3 regions of the Mycolicibacterium sp. XJ662 genome follow, and region 3 is predicted to be linked to each of the others. Evidence: riboswitches for the same ligand, from Rfam matches in the RefSeq annotation. Region 3 holds a riboswitch; each other region holds the start of a gene.
What was found. A riboswitch is a leader RNA that binds a small molecule or an ion and turns the genes downstream of it on or off. The one in region 3 is predicted to bind cobalamin.
Positions count from the first base shown of each region.

Region 1: linked by a shared signal. The riboswitch ahead of ABQE93_RS07175 ((2Fe-2S)-binding protein) and the one ahead of ABQE93_RS23320 (FecCD family ABC transporter permease) in region 3 are both predicted to bind cobalamin.
Region 2: linked by a shared signal. The riboswitch ahead of metE (5-methyltetrahydropteroyltriglutamate--homocysteine S-methyltransferase) and the one ahead of ABQE93_RS23320 (FecCD family ABC transporter permease) in region 3 are both predicted to bind cobalamin.

Region 1 covers NZ_JBEFTL010000001.1:1,520,303-1,525,983, reverse strand. The annotation lists gene ABQE93_RS07195 (metal ABC transporter permease) at 1-504, shown strand, start outside; gene ABQE93_RS07190 (sulfurtransferase) at 501-1,322, opposite strand; gene bluB (5,6-dimethylbenzimidazole synthase) at 1,383-2,054, shown strand; gene ABQE93_RS07180 (LamB/YcsF family protein) at 2,047-2,820, shown strand; gene ABQE93_RS07175 ((2Fe-2S)-binding protein) at 2,804-3,463, opposite strand; cobalamin riboswitch at 3,498-3,617, opposite strand; gene ABQE93_RS07170 (MBL fold metallo-hydrolase) at 3,654-4,574, shown strand; gene ABQE93_RS07165 (SLC13 family permease) at 4,565-5,681, shown strand, end outside.
Region 2 covers NZ_JBEFTL010000001.1:1,155,475-1,161,155, reverse strand. The annotation lists gene ABQE93_RS05420 (nicotinamidase) at 1-222, shown strand, start outside; gene metE (5-methyltetrahydropteroyltriglutamate--homocysteine S-methyltransferase) at 219-2,486, opposite strand; cobalamin riboswitch at 2,598-2,797, opposite strand; gene glgX (glycogen debranching protein GlgX) at 2,946-5,090, shown strand; gene ABQE93_RS05405 (hypothetical protein) at 5,094-5,444, opposite strand.
Region 3 covers NZ_JBEFTL010000011.1:145,607-151,287, reverse strand. The annotation lists gene ABQE93_RS23335 (MBL fold metallo-hydrolase) at 1-165, opposite strand, end outside; gene ABQE93_RS23330 (hypothetical protein) at 245-1,033, opposite strand; gene ABQE93_RS23325 (alpha/beta fold hydrolase) at 1,082-1,960, opposite strand; cobalamin riboswitch at 2,046-2,235, shown strand; gene ABQE93_RS23320 (FecCD family ABC transporter permease) at 2,330-3,370, shown strand; gene ABQE93_RS23315 (ABC transporter ATP-binding protein) at 3,367-4,170, shown strand; gene ABQE93_RS23310 (ABC transporter substrate-binding protein) at 4,215-5,240, shown strand; gene ABQE93_RS23305 (nitroreductase family deazaflavin-dependent oxidoreductase) at 5,245-5,664, opposite strand.

The DNA.
Region 1 (5,681 bases), on a different contig from region 3:
ATCCACTTGTACCCGGGCCGCACGGGCACGAGTTTTGCGTTGTTGACCGGCCAGATCGTCGGCGTCGGGTATTCGGGGCTGGCGTTGTTGGCGGTGGTGTCGGTGGCCGTGGTCGCCGTGCTGGTGGTGTCCTATCGGCCGCTGCTGTTCGCGACCGTCGACCCAGAGGTGGCGGCTGGGCGGGGAGTTCCGGTGCGCGCGTTGGGGATCGTGTTCGCAGCGCTGGTGGGGGTCACCGCCGCGCAGGGCGTGCAGATCGTCGGGGCGCTGCTGGTGATGTCGCTGCTGATCACCCCGGCGGCCGCCGCCGCGCGGGTGTTCGCCTCTCCCGGGGCCACCATCGCGGCGTCGGTGGTCTTCGCCGAGATCTCCGCGGTCGGCGGCATCGTGCTGTCGTTGGCGCCCGGTGTGCCGGTGTCGGTTTTCGTCACGATCATCTCGTTCGCGATCTTCCTGGTGTGCTGGGCGCTGGGGCGTCGCACCCGCGCCTCCTCGGCCGGCTAGCCGCGCGCGACCGGACGCCCTGGGTCGCAACACCATTGCGACCACGAACCCGGGTACAGCGCAATGTCTCGGCCTGCTGCGGCCAATGCCGCGACGACGACCGCCGCGGTGACGCCTGAACCGCAGTACGCGCCGACCGCGTCGTCGCCGGTCAGCGAGATCAGCTCCGCCTCCGGCAGGAAGGTGCCGTCCTCGGCCAGCAGGCTGGTGCTCGGGACGTTTCGCGCACCCGGAATGTGCCCGGCCACAGGGTCGATGGGCTCGACGTCACCGCGGAACCGTTCGGGGGCACGCGCGTCCAGCAGCGGCACACCGGCGGCCTGCGCGGCGGTCAACGTGCGGCGCGCGCCGGCATACAGATCGTCGTACCCGACGGTGACGTCACCCGGTTCGGGTGTGACGACGCCGGTTTCCAACGCGCCGCCTGCCGCCGTCCACGCCGCCAGCCCGCCGTCGAGGATGCGCACGTCGGCGATGCCTGCCGCGGTCAGCACCCACCACGCCCGCGCGGAACCCGCTCGGTTCCAGTCGTCGTACACCACCACCGGCACCCCAGCCCGCACACCCCACCGTCGCGCCGCGGCCTCGACGTCGCGACCCGACGGCAACGGATGGCGCCCCTGTCCGGTCACGGTGTGATCGGACAGTTCGTCTTCCAGCGACACGTACACCGCACCGGGGATGTGGCCGCGCGCGTGTGCGGCGCGGCCGTCGGGTTCTGCCAGCTCCCAACGGACATCGAGGATCGTCGGCCGCTCACCCGCCTCAAGGCGCTGCGCGAGCGCGGTGGCGCCGATCAGGACATGCTCACAGGTCACCCGATGATCGTGCCACCTCACCAGGTCCCGTCGCTTCGCTCGCCCCATATGCTGTCCGGGGTGAGCAGCCACGCGTTCAGTCCCGCCGAGCGGCGCGCGGTCTACCGGGCGATCGCCGAGCGCCGTGACATGCGACGCTTCGTGCCGGACAGCACGGTCGACGAGGACGTGCTGGGCCGGTTGTTGCACGCCGCGCACGCCGCGCCCAGCGTCGGGCTGATGCAGCCGTGGCGGTTCATCCGGATCACCGACCGCCGGTTACGCAGGCAGATCCACGACCTCGTCGACGAGGAGCGGTTGCGTACCGCGCGCGCGTTGGGGCCGCGCGGTGAAGAGTTTTTGGCGCTCAAGGTCGAGGGCATCCTGGAATGCGCCGAGCTTTTCGTGGTGGCGCTGGGCGACGGCCGCGATGCGCACGTGTTCGGTAGGCGCACGCTGCCGCAGATGGATCTGGCGTCGGTGTCGTGCGCGATCCAGAACCTGTGGCTGGCGGCCCGTGCCGAAGGGCTCGGCATGGGTTGGGTGTCGATCTTCGAACCCGCCCGGCTCGCCGAACTGCTCGACATCCCCGAGGGCGCCGAGCCGGTGGCGATTCTGTGCCTGGGCCCGGTCCCGGAGTTTCCCGACCGGCCCGCGCTCGAGATCGACGACTGGGCACACGCGCGGCCGCTGGCCGATTTTGTCTCCGAGAACCGCTGGCGACCCGCCGCATTAGGCTGGAGGCATGGCTGACGCCAATGCCCTGCACATCGACCTGAACGCCGACCTCGGTGAGAGTTTCGGCGTCTGGCAGTTCGGTGACGACGCCGCCATGCTCGACATGGTGACCAGCGCCAACGTGGCGTGCGGCTTCCACGCCGGCGACGCGGCGACGCTGGCGCGCACCTGCCGGGCCGCCGTCGAACGCGGGGTGCGGATCGGCGCGCAGGTCGGCTACCAGGACATGGCGGGTTTCGGCCGCCGCTTCATCGACGTCGCGCCCGAGGAACTGACCGCCGACGTCATCTACCAGATCGGCGCGCTGCAGGCACTCGCGCAGGCGGCGGGTTCGACCGTGCGCTACGTCAAACCTCACGGTGCGCTGTACAACGCGATCGTCACCAACCGGGACCAGGCCCGCGCGGTGGCCGAGGCGGTGCACACCGTCGACCGGGAGCTGCCGGTGCTCGGGCTGGCCGGTTCGGCCTTCTTCGCCGAGGCGCAGGAGCTGGGCCTGCGCACGGTGTCCGAGGTGTTCGCCGACCGCGCGTACCGCCCTGACGGACAACTTGTTTCGCGCCGCGAACGCAACGCCGTGCTGCACGACGTGGACGAGATCGCCGAGCGGGTGGCGTCGATGGTCGCGACCGGACGGGTGGACGCGGTCGACGGGTCGAAGATCTCGGTCAGCGTCGAATCGGTGTGCATTCATGGGGATTCGCCGGGCGCGGTGGAGATCGCGAACGCGGTTCGGGCGCGGTTGCTCAAAGAGGGCGTCGAGCTCAAGCCGTTCTCTTGAGCCCGCAGTCGTGACATTTGGCACCACCGGATGCGCGGTAGTACAGACAGCAGCTGCGCCGCCGGAACTGCAGAACAGGGCCGGTGAGAATCCCTGTCCCGGTGAGTTTTCCGGTCGCCAACAGCGTTTCGGTCATCGCGACTATCCCAGGCTGCAGGTCCGGCCGTGCGGTGATCAGCGCGCGCGAGGCCGCGACCAACGCCGACGCTGCGTTGCCGTAGAGCAGTCCGCGAGCCAACTTGACGCGTAGCCCGTCGGCGAGCGGTTCGAGATGTTGTTCCACCACAACCTGATAAAGCGCATCGGCGCTGGGCACCACGGGTGCGGCGACGGCGTGCGCCAACCGCAACGCGGTGCTGTCGTCCTTGCGGTAGAGCTCGGTGAGGTCGGGTACGACGCCGAAGCCGAGCGCGCAGGCCAGCACCGGTGACCACAGCCGTGAGGCGTGGCTGAGCTGAACGGTCGAGGCCGCGATCCGGCGGTCGCGGCTGCGGTAGCGGTCGACGGTGATGTCGATGAGGTCCTCGCAACCGTCGGCGTAACAGCGCTGGACCGGCCGCCAGCCTCGGTCGTCGCCGCCGACCGTGATCGTGAAGAATCCGCCGTAGCAGGCGATTTCGGACAGCGGCGCGACGATGTTCACAGCCCGACCTCCTGGGGAAATCCGCCCCGGTTGTGGTGAGGTGGCGACGACGGTGAGTGTCTGGCTCTCAGGTCGCGTCGACCCGATCACAGTGGCGGGACCGCGCCGGAATTGCACCGGCTTCCTCGGATTCGCCGTCGCCTTTGCGCAGTGATATTGCCACAGGCGAGCCTGCGAATAGAGTTGCGGCATGCGTTTGAAGCCCGGGCGGCCGAGGTTGGCGGACTACACGCAGTACTTCGACGCGCCCGCGGCGAGCGCCGACTCCGCGCTGACCGTCACTTGGGCCGGGGTCGCCACGCTGCTCGTGGACGACGGCCGCTCCGCGGTGATGACCGACGGCTTCTTTTCCCGGCCCGGCCTGGCGGAACTGGGCCTGCGCAAGCTGTCCCCATCGGCGCCGCGCATCGACGGTTACCTGGCCCGGATGGGTGTCGACCGGCTCGACGCCGTGCTGCCCGTACACACGCACTACGACCACGCGATGGACAGCGCGGTGGTCGCCGAACGCACCGGCGCCAAGCTGGTGGGCGGCACCTCGACGGCCCATGTCGGTCGTGGTGGGCGGCTGCCGGAAGACCGTCTGATGGTCGTCGCGTCCGGCGAGACGGTGACCCTCGGCGACTACGACGTCACGCTGATCGAGAGCCAGCACAGCCCGCCCGACCGGTTTCCCGGCGTCATCACCGAACCGATCGTGCCGCCGGTGAGGGTGTCGGCGTACCGGTGTGGCGAAGCGTGGTCGACGCTGCTGCATCATCGGGAATCGGGCCGGCGCCTGCTGATCCAGGGCAGCGCCGGGTTCGTCCGGGGAGCGCTGGCGGGCCAGCATGCCGAGGTGGTCTGCCTGGGCGTCGGGCAACTCGGTCTGCAGCCGGAGCGCTATCTGGTCGACTACTGGACCGAGACGGTCCGCACCGTCGGTGCCCGCCGCGTGCTGCTGATCCACTGGGACGACTTCTTCCGTCCGCTGCACAAGCCGTTGCGCGCACTGCCGTACGCCACCGACGACCTGGATGTCTCGATGCGGGTGCTGTCGCGGCTGGCCGCCGACGACGGCGTGAAGCTGCACCTGCCGACGCTCTGGCAGCGCAGCGATCCGTGGATCTGACGCTGGCGCTGCTCGCGCTGGTCGTCGTGGTGACCTTTGCGGCTGTGCGCCCGCATAAGTGGCCCGAGGTGATCGTCGCGCTGCCCGCGGTGGCAATGCTGATCGGGTTCGGGGTGATCTCGGTTTCCGACGCGATCGCGGAGATCAAAAGCCTGTTGCCGGTGGTCGGCTTTCTCGCGGCCGTGCTGGTGCTGGCCCGGCTCTGCGACGACGAAGGCGTCTTCCGCGCCGCAGGAGCGGTGATGGCGCGCACCAGCGCCGGTAGTCAGAACCGGCTTTTCGCAAAGGTTTTCGTGGCCGCTGCGATGACGACCGCGGTGCTGAGCCTGGACGCGACGGTCGTACTGCTCACCCCGGTGGTGCTGGCGACGGCGCGGATACTTGCCGTACCCCCCAAAGCCCACGCCTACGCCACGGCGCACCTGGCCAACAGTGCCTCACTGCTTCTTCCGGTCTCGAACCTGACGAACCTGTTGGCGTTCACCGCGGCCGGAATCTCGTTTCTACATTTCACCGCCGTCATGGCACTGCCCTGGCTGGCGGCGATAGCCGTCGAATTCCTCGTGCTGCGCTGGGTTTTCGCCGGCGAGCTTTCGGTCCCGGCTACACCTGCAGTGGCTGCTCAGACGGTGCGCGTTCCGGTGCTGCCGCTGGTGATACTGGGATTGACGTTGCTCGGTTTCGGTGTCGTCTCGACGCTGGGGTTCTCGCCGGCGTGGGCCGCGCTTGCCGGGGTGGTGGTGCTCGCCACTCATGGCCTCCTGCGGCGCACCAGTAGTGTGCGCGGCATGGCGGCGGCGGCCGATGTGCCGTTCCTGGTGTTCGTGCTGTGTCTGGGTGTGGTGGTCGACGCCGTGATCGTCAACGGCGTGGGGGCCACGATGCGCGATGTGCTGCCGACCGGTCACGGCTTGGCGGCGCTGTTGGTCCTCGCGGTGGTGGCCGCGGTGTTGTCCAACATGGTCAACAACCTGCCTGCCGTGCTGGTGCTGCTGCCGCTGGTGTCGTCGCCTGCGGCCGTGCTGGCCGTGTTGATCGGCGTGAACATCGGACCGAACCTGACCTACATCGGGTCGCTGGCCAACCTGCTGTGGCGCAGCGTCGTCC
Region 2 (5,681 bases), on a different contig from region 3:
GACGACGGCACCGCGCTCGCCGACTGGCTGCGCCAGCGCGGCGTCGAGGAGGTCGACGTGGTCGGGATCGCCACCGACCACTGCGTTCGCGCGACGGCCGTTGACGCCGCCGAGGCCGGTTTCACCACCCGGGTGCTGCTGGATCTCACCGCCGGCGTCGCCCCGGATTCGACCGCCAAGGCCCTCGAGGACCTGCGCGCGGCCGGCGTGCAAGTCGGCTAGCCCCCGCGGACCCGATTTGCCGCCGCGACCATGTTGCGCAGCGACGCCGTCACCTCATCGGTTTTGCGGGTCTTGAGCCCGCAGTCCGGATTGACCCACAACCGTTCTGCCGGAACGGCTTCCAGTGCCTCGCGCAGCGACGTCGCCATCTCGTCGGCACCGGGCACCCGCGGCGAGTGGATGTCGTACACACCGGGCCCGACGCTGTTGGCGAACCCCGCGGCGTTGAGATCCTCCAGCACCTCCATGTGCGACCGCGCCGCCTCGATCGACGTCACATCGGCGTCGAGCGCGGCGATCGCGCCGATCACCTCGCCGAACTCCGAATAGCACAAGTGCGTGTGGATCTGCGTGGAGTCCGCCACACCCGAGGTCGCCAACCGGAACGCATCGACCGCCCACTGCAGGTAGGCGTCCTTGTCCTTCGACCGCAGCGGCAGCAGCTCGCGCAGCGCCGGCTCGTCGACCTGGATGATCCCGATGCCCGCGGCTTCCAGATCGACCGTCTCGTCACGGATGGCCAACGCGACCTGCGCCGCGGTATCGGCCAGCGGCTGATCATCACGCACGAACGACCACGCCAGAATCGTCACCGGGCCGGTGAGCATGCCCTTGACCGGCTTGTCGGTCAGCGACTGCGCGTAGCTGATCCACTCCACGGTCATCGGCTTCGGCCGGGCGACGTCGCCGTAGAGGATCGGCGGGCGCACGCAGCGGCTGCCGTAGGACTGCACCCAACCGTTGTGCGTGGCGAAGAACCCGTCGAGCTGCTCGGCGAAGTACTGCACCATGTCGTTGCGCTCCGGTTCGCCGTGCACCAACACGTCGATGCCGAGCTCCTCCTGCAGCTTGATCACCTCGGCGATCTCGGCCTTCATCCGGCGCACGTACTCGGCGTAGTCGATCTTGCCCGCCCGCAAATCAGCGCGGGCCACCCGGATGGCCGAGGTCTGCGGATACGAGCCGATCGTGGTCGTCGGCAGCACCGGCAGCTGCAGCCGGTCTTGCTGGGCGGCGCGGCGCTCGTCGGCCGGCCCCCTTTTGGAGCCGGAGGCGGCGATCGACGAAATCCGCTCGCGCACATCCGCGTTGGTCAGCCGCGGGTCGGAGCGCCGCGACGCGACGGCGGCGTTGGACGCGGCGACCTCGGCCGAAATGGCGTCGCGGCCGACCGTGATACCGCGCGACAGCGCCACCACCTCGCTGACCTTCTCGAACCCGAATGCCAGCCAGCTGCGCAGCTGCGCGTCCAACCCGTCCTCGGCGTCCAGCGAGTACGGCACGTGCAACGTCGAGCACGACGTCGACACCGCCACATGCTCGGCCAGGCCCATCAGCGTCGCCAACGTGGCCAGCGCGGACTCCAGGTTCGTGCGCCAGACATTGCGTCCGTCGACGACGCCGGCCACCAGGATCTTGTTGGCCAACTCGGGCACCGCCGCCACCGCCGACACTCCCCCGGCGACGAGGTCGACGCCGATGGCCTCCACCGACGTGCGGGCCAGCGCGGGCAGCGCATCGGTGAGCTCACCGAAGTAGGTCGCGACGAACAGCGCCGGGCGGTTGGTGACCCGACCCAGGGTGGCGTAGGTGCGCTCGGCCAGCTCCGCGCTGTTGTCGAGGATGTCGGTCACCAACACGGGCTCGTCGATCTGCACCCATGCCGCGCCGGCATCGGCCAACTTCCCGAGCAGCTGACCGTACACCGCGACGAGCTCGTCGAGCCGCTCGATCGGTGCGTCGGCCCCGTCGACGGCCTTGGACAACGCCAGGAAGGTGATCGGGCCGACGAGCACCGGGCGGGCGGGCACATCGAGCGCTTGGGCCTCCTTCAACTCGGCCAGCACCTTGGTCGCATCGAGCGTGAAGCGGGTGTCCGGACCCAGCTCGGGCACGATGTAGTGGTAGTTGGTGTCGAACCACTTGGTCATCTCCAGCGGTGCGATCTCGTCGGTGCCGCGGGCCGCGGCGAAGTAGCGGTCCAGATCATCGGCCACCCCCGCAACGCGTGGCGGTAGCGCCCCGACCATCACCGCGGTGTCGAGCACCTGGTCGTAGTAGGAGAAGGTGTTCACCGGCACGGAGTCCAGTCCGGCGGCGACGAGGGCTTCCCAGGTGTCGCGGCGCAGCTGCGCGGCCGTCGATTCCAGCTCGCTGCGATCGCAGTTGCCTGCCCAGTACTTCTCGACGGCGCGCTTGAGTTCGCGGTTCGGCCCGATGCGGGGAGATCCGAGAATGGTGGCGCTGAAAGGGGTGGTGTTCATGACGCGGTCCTCTTGTACGGCGGATGGTCATCGCCACGGGACGCGCACCGAACGCGGAGGTAACCGCTTCGGCCACTGCCCATTCCACGAGGCGAGGAACCACCGGACGCGGCGCGTCCGGTACAGCCGGCAGGTCTTCGGACTCGCAGGCACGCACCGAAGTGCCCCTACTGGCCGTCGCTTCCCAGCCCGTTGAGGCCAGTGCTGATGACGGCGGTCGTTCCTGCATACCGCTGCGGGACAGTCCCGGATTCTCACCGGGTTCCCTCTCGCCACACGTGTGGCTCGATGCCGACGCCAAAACTGCAGCGCCGGCAGACCAGCTGCATTGCCCAGCCTATCCGACGGGGATTTCCTGGCGCCGAACGTGAGCTTGTGCGCGAATCCGGCGCGGTTTTCGAGCACAACTTCACGTTGGAGCGCCACGGTTGCGATGCGCCGCGATTGGGCATCCCCCGTATCGTCTCGTTCACCGATCACTGGAGTGCAATCTTGGAAGTCTGGCCCGGTAAGGCATATCCGCTCGGCGCCACCTACGACGGCACCGGCACCAACTTCACACTGTTCAGCGAGGTCGCCGACAAGGTCGAGCTGTGTCTGTTCGACGGTGACGGCACCGAGTCGCGGCTGACGCTGCCCGAGGTCGACGGGTTCGTCTGGCACGGCTTCATCCCCAACATCGAACCCGGCCAGCGCTACGGGTACCGGGTGCACGGCCCCTACGACCCGGCCGAGGGACAGCGTTGCAACCCGAACAAGCTGCTGCTGGACCCGTACTCGAAAGCGATCGACGGCAACTTCGACTGGGGCCAGGCGCTGTTCGGCTACACCTTCGGTGAACCCGACAGCCGCAACGACGACGACTCCGCGGCATCCATGCCGAAATCCGTCGTCATCAACCCGTTCTTCGACTGGGGCAGCGACCGCCCGCCCGGCTACGAGTACGCCGACACCGTCATCTACGAAGCCCACGTCAAGGGGCTGACCCAGACGCATCCCGACATCCCCGAGCAGATCCGCGGCACCTACGCGGCCGTCGCGCATCCGGTGATCATCGAGCATCTGACCTCGCTGGGGGTCACCGCGCTCGAGTTGATGCCGGTGCACCACTTCGCCAACGACTCCACGCTGCTGGAGAAGGGCCTCACCAACTACTGGGGCTACAACACCATCGGCTTCTTCGCCCCCGACTCCAAGTACAGCTCCAGCCCCAACCCCGGCGGCCAGGTGCAGGAGTTCAAGGCGATGGTGCGCGCGCTGCACGAAGCCGGCATCGAGGTGCTGCTCGACGTCGTCTACAACCACACCGCCGAGGGCAACCACCTGGGCCCGACGGCCAGCTTCCGCGGTATCGACAACGCGGCCTACTACCGGCTGGTCGAGGACGACAAGCGCTACTACATGGACTACACCGGCACCGGCAACAGCCTCAACGTCGGGCACCCGCACTCACTGCAGCTGATCATGGATTCGCTGCGCTACTGGGTCACCGAGATGCACGTCGACGGGTTCCGGTTCGACCTGGCCTCCACGCTGGCCCGCGAGTTCTACGACGTGGACCGGCTGTCGACGTTCTTCGAACTCGTGCAGCAGGATCCGACGGTCAGCCAGGTCAAGCTGATCGCCGAGCCGTGGGACGTCGGGCCCGGCGGCTATCAGGTCGGCAACTTCCCGCCGCAGTGGACCGAGTGGAACGGTAAGTACCGCGACACGGTCCGCGACTACTGGCGCGGTGAGCCGGCCACCCTCGACGAGTTCGCCTACCGGCTGACCGGCTCGGCCGACCTCTACGAGCACACCGCGCGTCGGCCCGTCGCGTCGATCAACTTCGTCACCGCACACGACGGGTTCACGCTGCGGGACCTGGTGTCCTACAACGAGAAGCGCAACGAGGCCAACGGCGAGGACAACAACGACGGCGAGAGCCACAACCGGTCCTGGAACTGCGGTGTCGAAGGCCCGACCGATGACGCGGAGGTCAACGCGCTGCGGGCGCGCCAGCAGCGCAACTTCCTGACCACGCTGCTGCTGTCGCAGGGCGTGCCGATGATCAGCCACGGCGACGAACTCGGCCGCACCCAGCAGGGCAACAACAACGTGTACTGCCAGGACAACGAGTTGTCCTGGATCGACTGGGCCAACGCCGACACCGAGTTGATGGAGTTCACCCGCACGGTGTCCGCGCTGCGCGCCGCCCACCCGGTGTTCCGGCGGCGACGGTTCTTCTCCGGGGACACCGTGCGCCGGCGCGGCGGCGGCGGTCTGCCCGACATCGCCTGGCTAGCGCCCGACGGTTCGGAGATGAGCGACGAGGACTGGGAGAGCGGGTTCGCCAAGTCGATCGCGGTGTACCTCAACGGTCACGGCATCCCGTATCTGGACGTGCGGGGTCAGCGGGTGCTCGATGACTCGTTTCTGCTGTGCTTCAACGCGCACCACGAGCCGATCGAGTTCGCCCTCCCGGCGAAGAACTACGCACCGGCGTGGCTTCCCGTCATCGACACCGCAGCCGGCGACGACGAGGAGAGCGCCGAGGTCGCGGCGGGCGCGAAGGTCACCGTCGAGGCACGCTCGATGCTGGTGCTGCGCACCCCGATGGCCTGACCGCTACTCGACGACCGGGAAGATCGAGCTGCCGTCCTCCGGGGCGCCGTCGACATCGCCCTCGCTGCGGCCGTGGCTTTCGGGGTCGATGCGCTCGACGTCGTCGGTGCCTTCAGCGGACGGCGTCGGGGTCTGCTCGGCCCGCTCGGCGGCCAACTTCTCGTCGAGGGACTCACCATCGGGTTCGGCGGCGATCTGGTCGGCGGCGGCCCAGTCCTCGGGCGGATCGACCACCTCGTCGCCGTCGACGTTGCGGACATCGTCGGAATCGGTCGCCTCCATCGGGCGCAGGGTGTCGCCGACCCCGCCGGCGTCGTTGGGCGAGGCGTCGGATTCGGTGTTATCGGGCTCCACGCACCTCCGGTTGCCCACTCGCGGAGCCGTTAAACGCCCGGGACGGGCAGCCGGGCCGGAGGCGGCGTCAGAAGCGTTGTGCGCCAGCAGACTTCCGCGCGAAACCGGCCATTCCGTACCAGCCCGTATGGTATGGTCCCGAGCTATAGCAACCGTGGCCGCCGCGCTGGCACGAGGGTTTTAAAAACGGGTGCCTCCGGTCGGGCGGGCCGGAGTAGGAGCCGACGAGCGGCGGCG
Region 3 (5,681 bases):
GAACTCGACTGCGTCGGCGTTGGTCGCCATCGTCTTGCTGGTGATCGGCAATACTCCGTCGCTGATCACCAACACCTCGATGTCGCCGACCGCCACCGCATATCGCGAGGGCACCAACTCGTCGAGCCCCTGCGTACCGAGGTGGGAAATGTTGTCCAAGCTCATGGTTCTCCTCCTGAGCGCCTCGTCCCGAAGACATGGGATTGCCCTGTCATTTCCGTAGAACGCCCCGCAGTGCGAGGAGTTATCCAGAGGGGACGGTGACCACGAGTTCGTGGTCACCGGTGGCCCAGGCGGATTCGAACACATCGATGCTGACTTGCTCGCCGCGCGTGTCGTCGCTGCCGCTGTCGCCGAGATAGACCGCGTCATTGTCGAAATCGATGGCCGCGACGGTGATCATGTGACCGCAGTTGGTCCGGTCGCCTTCGGTGTCCCAGATGATGCGGGAGTTCACGCACACCATTGCCTGTTGCCCGTTGCCGAGATAGCCGGCCAACGCGTCGATGCCGGTGTCGAGCCCGCCGTCGGCGGCTTCGGCGTCGTTGGTGTAATCCGCGTCGATCCCATAGTGCTCCAGGAGGAGCAGCAGATCGGTCGAGCAGGTGCCGTGACCGACGCCGCCGTCGCTGGGGTCGACACTCTCGTCGTACACCGGTTCGCCCGGTGAGCACTGGCTGGGCGTGGCGGCCGCCAGGTCGATGATCTCGCGTTCGGTGGGGGCGGTACCGGTGACTTCACCGACGACCATGCGAGTGGCCATCAGACCGCAGTCGCTCTCGCTCTGCTGCGCCCAGAACCGGGTGGCCGCCGCCGGGTCCCCGTAGACGCCGCTGACGATGGTCGTCTCGTCGTCCTCGGTGTCGTCTTGAATCGCATCGACGCTTCGCGGGGTACGCGGTTCGTCGTGCCCGCGGCAGGTGAACGACGGCGCCTCCGGAGATGCGACCTCCGGCGGTTCGGCGGGTTCGGTCGTGCCTGCGCAGGCGACGCCGGCCGCGACCGCCAAACCGGCGATAACCGTGGCAACCAACGTTTTCCGGCTCGGCTCATTTCCTCGGCGCACTGCCACCGGGTGAAATTAGCAGACGAACTGCCGGATACACGCGTTTATCTCGTCGGGGATCTCGATCGGCAAGGCGTGGGAAGCATTCGGCCAGAGGTGATACCGCCACGCCGGCACCACGGACTGCATTCGTCGAATACCCTTTTCGGAATCGTGAACGGTGTTGCCCGCCAGAAGAACTTGGACCGGGATAGATACTGAACGCAACAGACGATCGCTGGGGAAGCGCAGCGCTGGTGTGCGCACCGGCGGCGCGAAGGCCGCGAATCCGGCCGTGAACAACCGGGCAAGCATGTCGATGGAACTGCCCGGGGCGGGGTGACCCGCAATCCATGCCGCGGCTCTTCCGGCTCGCACGGAACGTGGGCGCGACATTATGAGTGCAAGACTTCGCCAGAACGTTGCAGAAGTCCGCGCCACCGTGCTGGCCGGATCAACCAGTGTCACGGTCGCCAGCCGACCGGGCGCACGCGCGGCAGTGTGGGTGGCGAGCCAACCGCCGTACGAATGCCCGACCAGGTGGACTGCACGCAGTCTCAGCCCCTCGAGGACTTCGTCGATGCTGCGTGCGCAATCTGCGGGAGCGAACATCGTTTTCGACTGAATGCTTGCCCCGGGTTGGCCCAACATATCCAACGTGTAAACGGTGAAATCGCTTGCCAACCCCGCGACTTGCTCCCACCACATGGCCGACGTCAGGAAGAACCCGTGGATCAGCACGACGGGTACGCCGTCGGCCGGCCCATGCTGATATACCCGAACGGTGCCGAACCTGGTTGGTACGTCGTGGACAACGTCCGGTGGTGCAGTCAGCGTCCGCAGCTCGTCGTAGGCCGCCAGATAGTGCCTGCGCGCGTCGGCGCTCCTGAAGCCGCCGTCGCCTATACCGAGCAAGAGCACCTCCCGCCGACGCGTCAACGCACGTTCGAGCCACGGTAAACGGTCAATAAGCCTTCTTACTGCAAATCGCCATGAGGTAGCCTCAACCGTTGAGAACGGTCACATCCGTGTATGCGGGTGTCAGGGAATCCGGTGGGAATCCGGAACTGGCGCGCAGCGGTATGGGGGACGGGCTCGACATTAGTCACTGGGAGGCCACTGGACTCCTGGGAAGGCGTCGAGTCCGGACGATCCCGAGTCCGAAGACCTGCCGTTCTCGCTTGTGTCCACCGGTATCTCGCGCTCGGATACCCCGGCATATTGAGGCAAGTTCTCGACGTGACTGTCACCGAGAAGACACTTCGTCGCACCGGCGCGACGCCCGTGCCGACGGTGCGACGTGTCTCGGTTGTCGCACTGACCACGGTGCTCGCGATCCTCACGGCGGTGAGCATCGTCGTATCGGTCGCGTTCGGCGCCGAGCAGATTCCGCTAGGTGACGTGTGGCGCACCGTCATCGGCCGCTTCACCGGCGCAACCGTCGAGACGGGATACGACGTCATCGTCTGGGATCTGCGCTTGCCGCGCTCGGTGCTGGCGGCGATCGTCGGCGCGGGTCTGGCGCTGGCCGGCGCCCTGATGCAGGCCCTTGTCCGCAACCCGCTGGCCGAACCGTATCTGCTGGGCGTCTCGGCGGGTGCGGCGGTGGGCGCGACGGCAGTGATGACGCTGGGCGCGCTGGCCGCGCTGGGGATATGGGCGCTGTCCGGTGGTGCGCTGATGGGCGCGCTGGTCGCGGCGCTGACCGTCTACCTGGTGGCGCGCGCCCAGGGCGGGCTCACCGCGCTGCGCCTGATCCTGTCCGGCGTGGTGCTGTCGTCGGCGTTCATGGCGTTGTCATCGCTGCTGGTGTTCACCGCGGGCGATCCGCACGCCGCCGAGAGCGTGATGTTCTGGCTGCTCGGCAGCGTCGCCGGTGCGACGTGGGCGAAGGTGCCGCTTGCCGGTGCGGTGGTGCTGATCTCGTTCATCGGGGCGCTGCTGATCCATTCGTGGCTCGACGCCTACGCCGCAGGCGCCGACACGGCCACCTCCCTCGGCGTGCCGGTACCCGCCCTGCGCAACGCACTGTTCCTGATGCAGGCGGTTCTGGTCGGCGTGCTGGTCGCCGTTTCCGGCGGCATCGGGTTCGTCGGGCTCATCGTGCCGCACGCCGCGCGGCTGGTGGTGGGGGCGACGCATCGCGCGATGCTGCCGGTCGCCGTCTGCACCGGGGCGTTGTTTCTGGTGTGGGTCGACGTGATCTCGCGCGAGATGGCAGCACCGCGGGAGATGCCGCTGGGCATCGTCACCGGTCTGATCGGCGCACCGGTGTTCCTGTTCCTGATGGGGCGCAGGCGCTACGAGTTCGGGAACAGCACATGAGCGATTCGGCGGTGTGCGCGAGAGGCATCGAGTGTCGCCGCGGTGGCAGAACCGTGGTGGCCGGTGTGGATCTGACGATTCCCCCCGGCACCCGGCTGGCGGTGGTCGGGCCGAACGGCTCGGGCAAGACCACGCTGCTGCGTGTCCTGTCGGGCTTGGACACTCCGGCGGCTGGGACGATCCGGGTCGACGGGGAAGATCTGCACCGCATGCCCGCCCGGCGCCGGGCCCACACGATCGCGGTGGTCGGGCAGGAGGAGCGGCCTTCGGGTGAGCTGACGGTCGCCGAAGCCGTCGGGCTGGGGCGGACCCCGTACCGCAATCCGTGGTCGGGCGCGGGGCTAGGAGAGCAGGGCATCATCGACGACGCGCTGGACGCCGTTGGGCTGCGCGGATGGGGCGACCGGTCGTGTTCACAACTCTCCGGTGGTGAACGCCACCGCGTCGTGCTTGCGCGGGCGCTGGCTCAGCGCACATCGGTACTCGTACTCGACGAACCCACCAACCACCTCGATGCCGCTTGGCGGCTGAGGTTCATGCGGGTTCTCGATGACCTCGAATGCACGGTCGTCGCCGCGATGCACGACCTCGACCTCGTACTACGGCATTTCGACGCGGTCGCCGTCGTCGCCCACGGGACCCTCTTCGCGCACGGGCCACCCACCGAGGTGCTGAACTCGCGGCTGCTGTCGGAGGTGTTCGACGTCGCCGGCGACGTCATCGCCCATCCCATGACGGGACGGTGCCATCTCCTGCTCACCCACGCCGATCCGGCATTCAACCAATCGCGAGGTATATGACAGTGGCACAACACGTTCGGGCCAGCCTGACCCTTTCCGCACTATTGGTGGGCTTGAGCACCGCGTGCGGCTCGCCGACGGACGCATCCTCGGCAGCCGACACGGTCAGCGTCACCAACTGCGGTGAGGAGGTCACCTACGACCAGCCGCTCGAGCGATTGTTCGTCAACGACGGCGGAATGATCGCGATCGCACTGGCCGCGGGCGCGCGTGAGCAGATGACCGCGGTCAGTTCCATGGCCCGCGACGTGGACGTGCTGCGCCTCGAATACGGTTCGCAGGTGGACGATCTCAACGAGGTCGCGCCGGCACAACCGACCCTGGAGAACATCGTCGGCGCGCAACCGCAGGTGCTTTTCGCCGGATACAACTACGGCATGGGGGAGGCGCGGGGGATCACGCCGGAAATCCTTGCGACGCACGGCATCGACGTCTACCAGCTGTCGGAGGCATGCCGCCAGGTCGAGGGGGAGGCCAAGCGCGGCACCATGGACCCGTGGGTTGCCCTCGACACCGACCTGCGCAACATCGGCACCATCACCGGAAACGCCGAGCAGGGCGCGCGAGCGGCCGACGATATCGCCGCGAGGCTGCAAACCTTGCGTGCCGCACCGCAACCCGAACAGAAGCCGACCGTCTTCCTGTTCGACAGCGGTAAAGACACCATCTTCTCGTCCGGCGCATTCGGCGGGCCGCAGGGCATCATCGGCGCTGCCGGGGCCCGCAATGCCACCGAAGATGTCCAGGACACCTGGACGACGGTGAGCTGGGAACGGATCACCACCGCCGACCCCGACCTGATCGTGTTCGTCGACTACCCGGGCCAGACCGCCGAGGAAAAGATCGCAGCGCTGAAGAGCAACCCGGCCAGCCGCAACCTCAAGGCGGTCCGGGAGAACCGGTTCATCAATCTTCCGTACGCCATGTGGGTGTCCAGCCCGCTGAACATCGACGCCGCGGAGACGCTGCGATCAGTGCTCGAAAAGCACGGTCTTGCGCCACAATCGGGTATCACGCCGAGCCTTGACGTGGCACAGCTCGACCTTCCGGGCAACGATTGGTTGAAGTGACCTTCTAGGTGCGCTTGAGTGCGAGCACTGGGATGGTGCGGATGCCGGCGGTTTTCTGCTCGTACTCGCCGAAGCCGGGATAGCGGCGGGCTTGTTCGCCGTAGATGCGGTCGCGGTCGGCACCGGAGATCTCGGTGACGCTGACGTCATAGGTTTCGGTGCCGACCTCGACGCGCGCGGTGCCGGCTGACGTGAGGTTGTAGTACCAGGCGGGATGCGTCGGCGCGCCCGCCTTGGAGGCGAACACATAGATGGTGTCGGGATCGTCGTCGTCGGGCAGGTACATCGTGGGGGTGACGTTCTGCTTACCGGTCTTGCGGCCGGTGTGGTGGATGAGGACCATCGGAGCGCCCTCGAAGTTGCCGCCGACCCGGCCCTCGTTGGCACGGAACTCGTTGATTATCTGCGTATTCCAGTCACTCATCGTGTTGACATTACGCC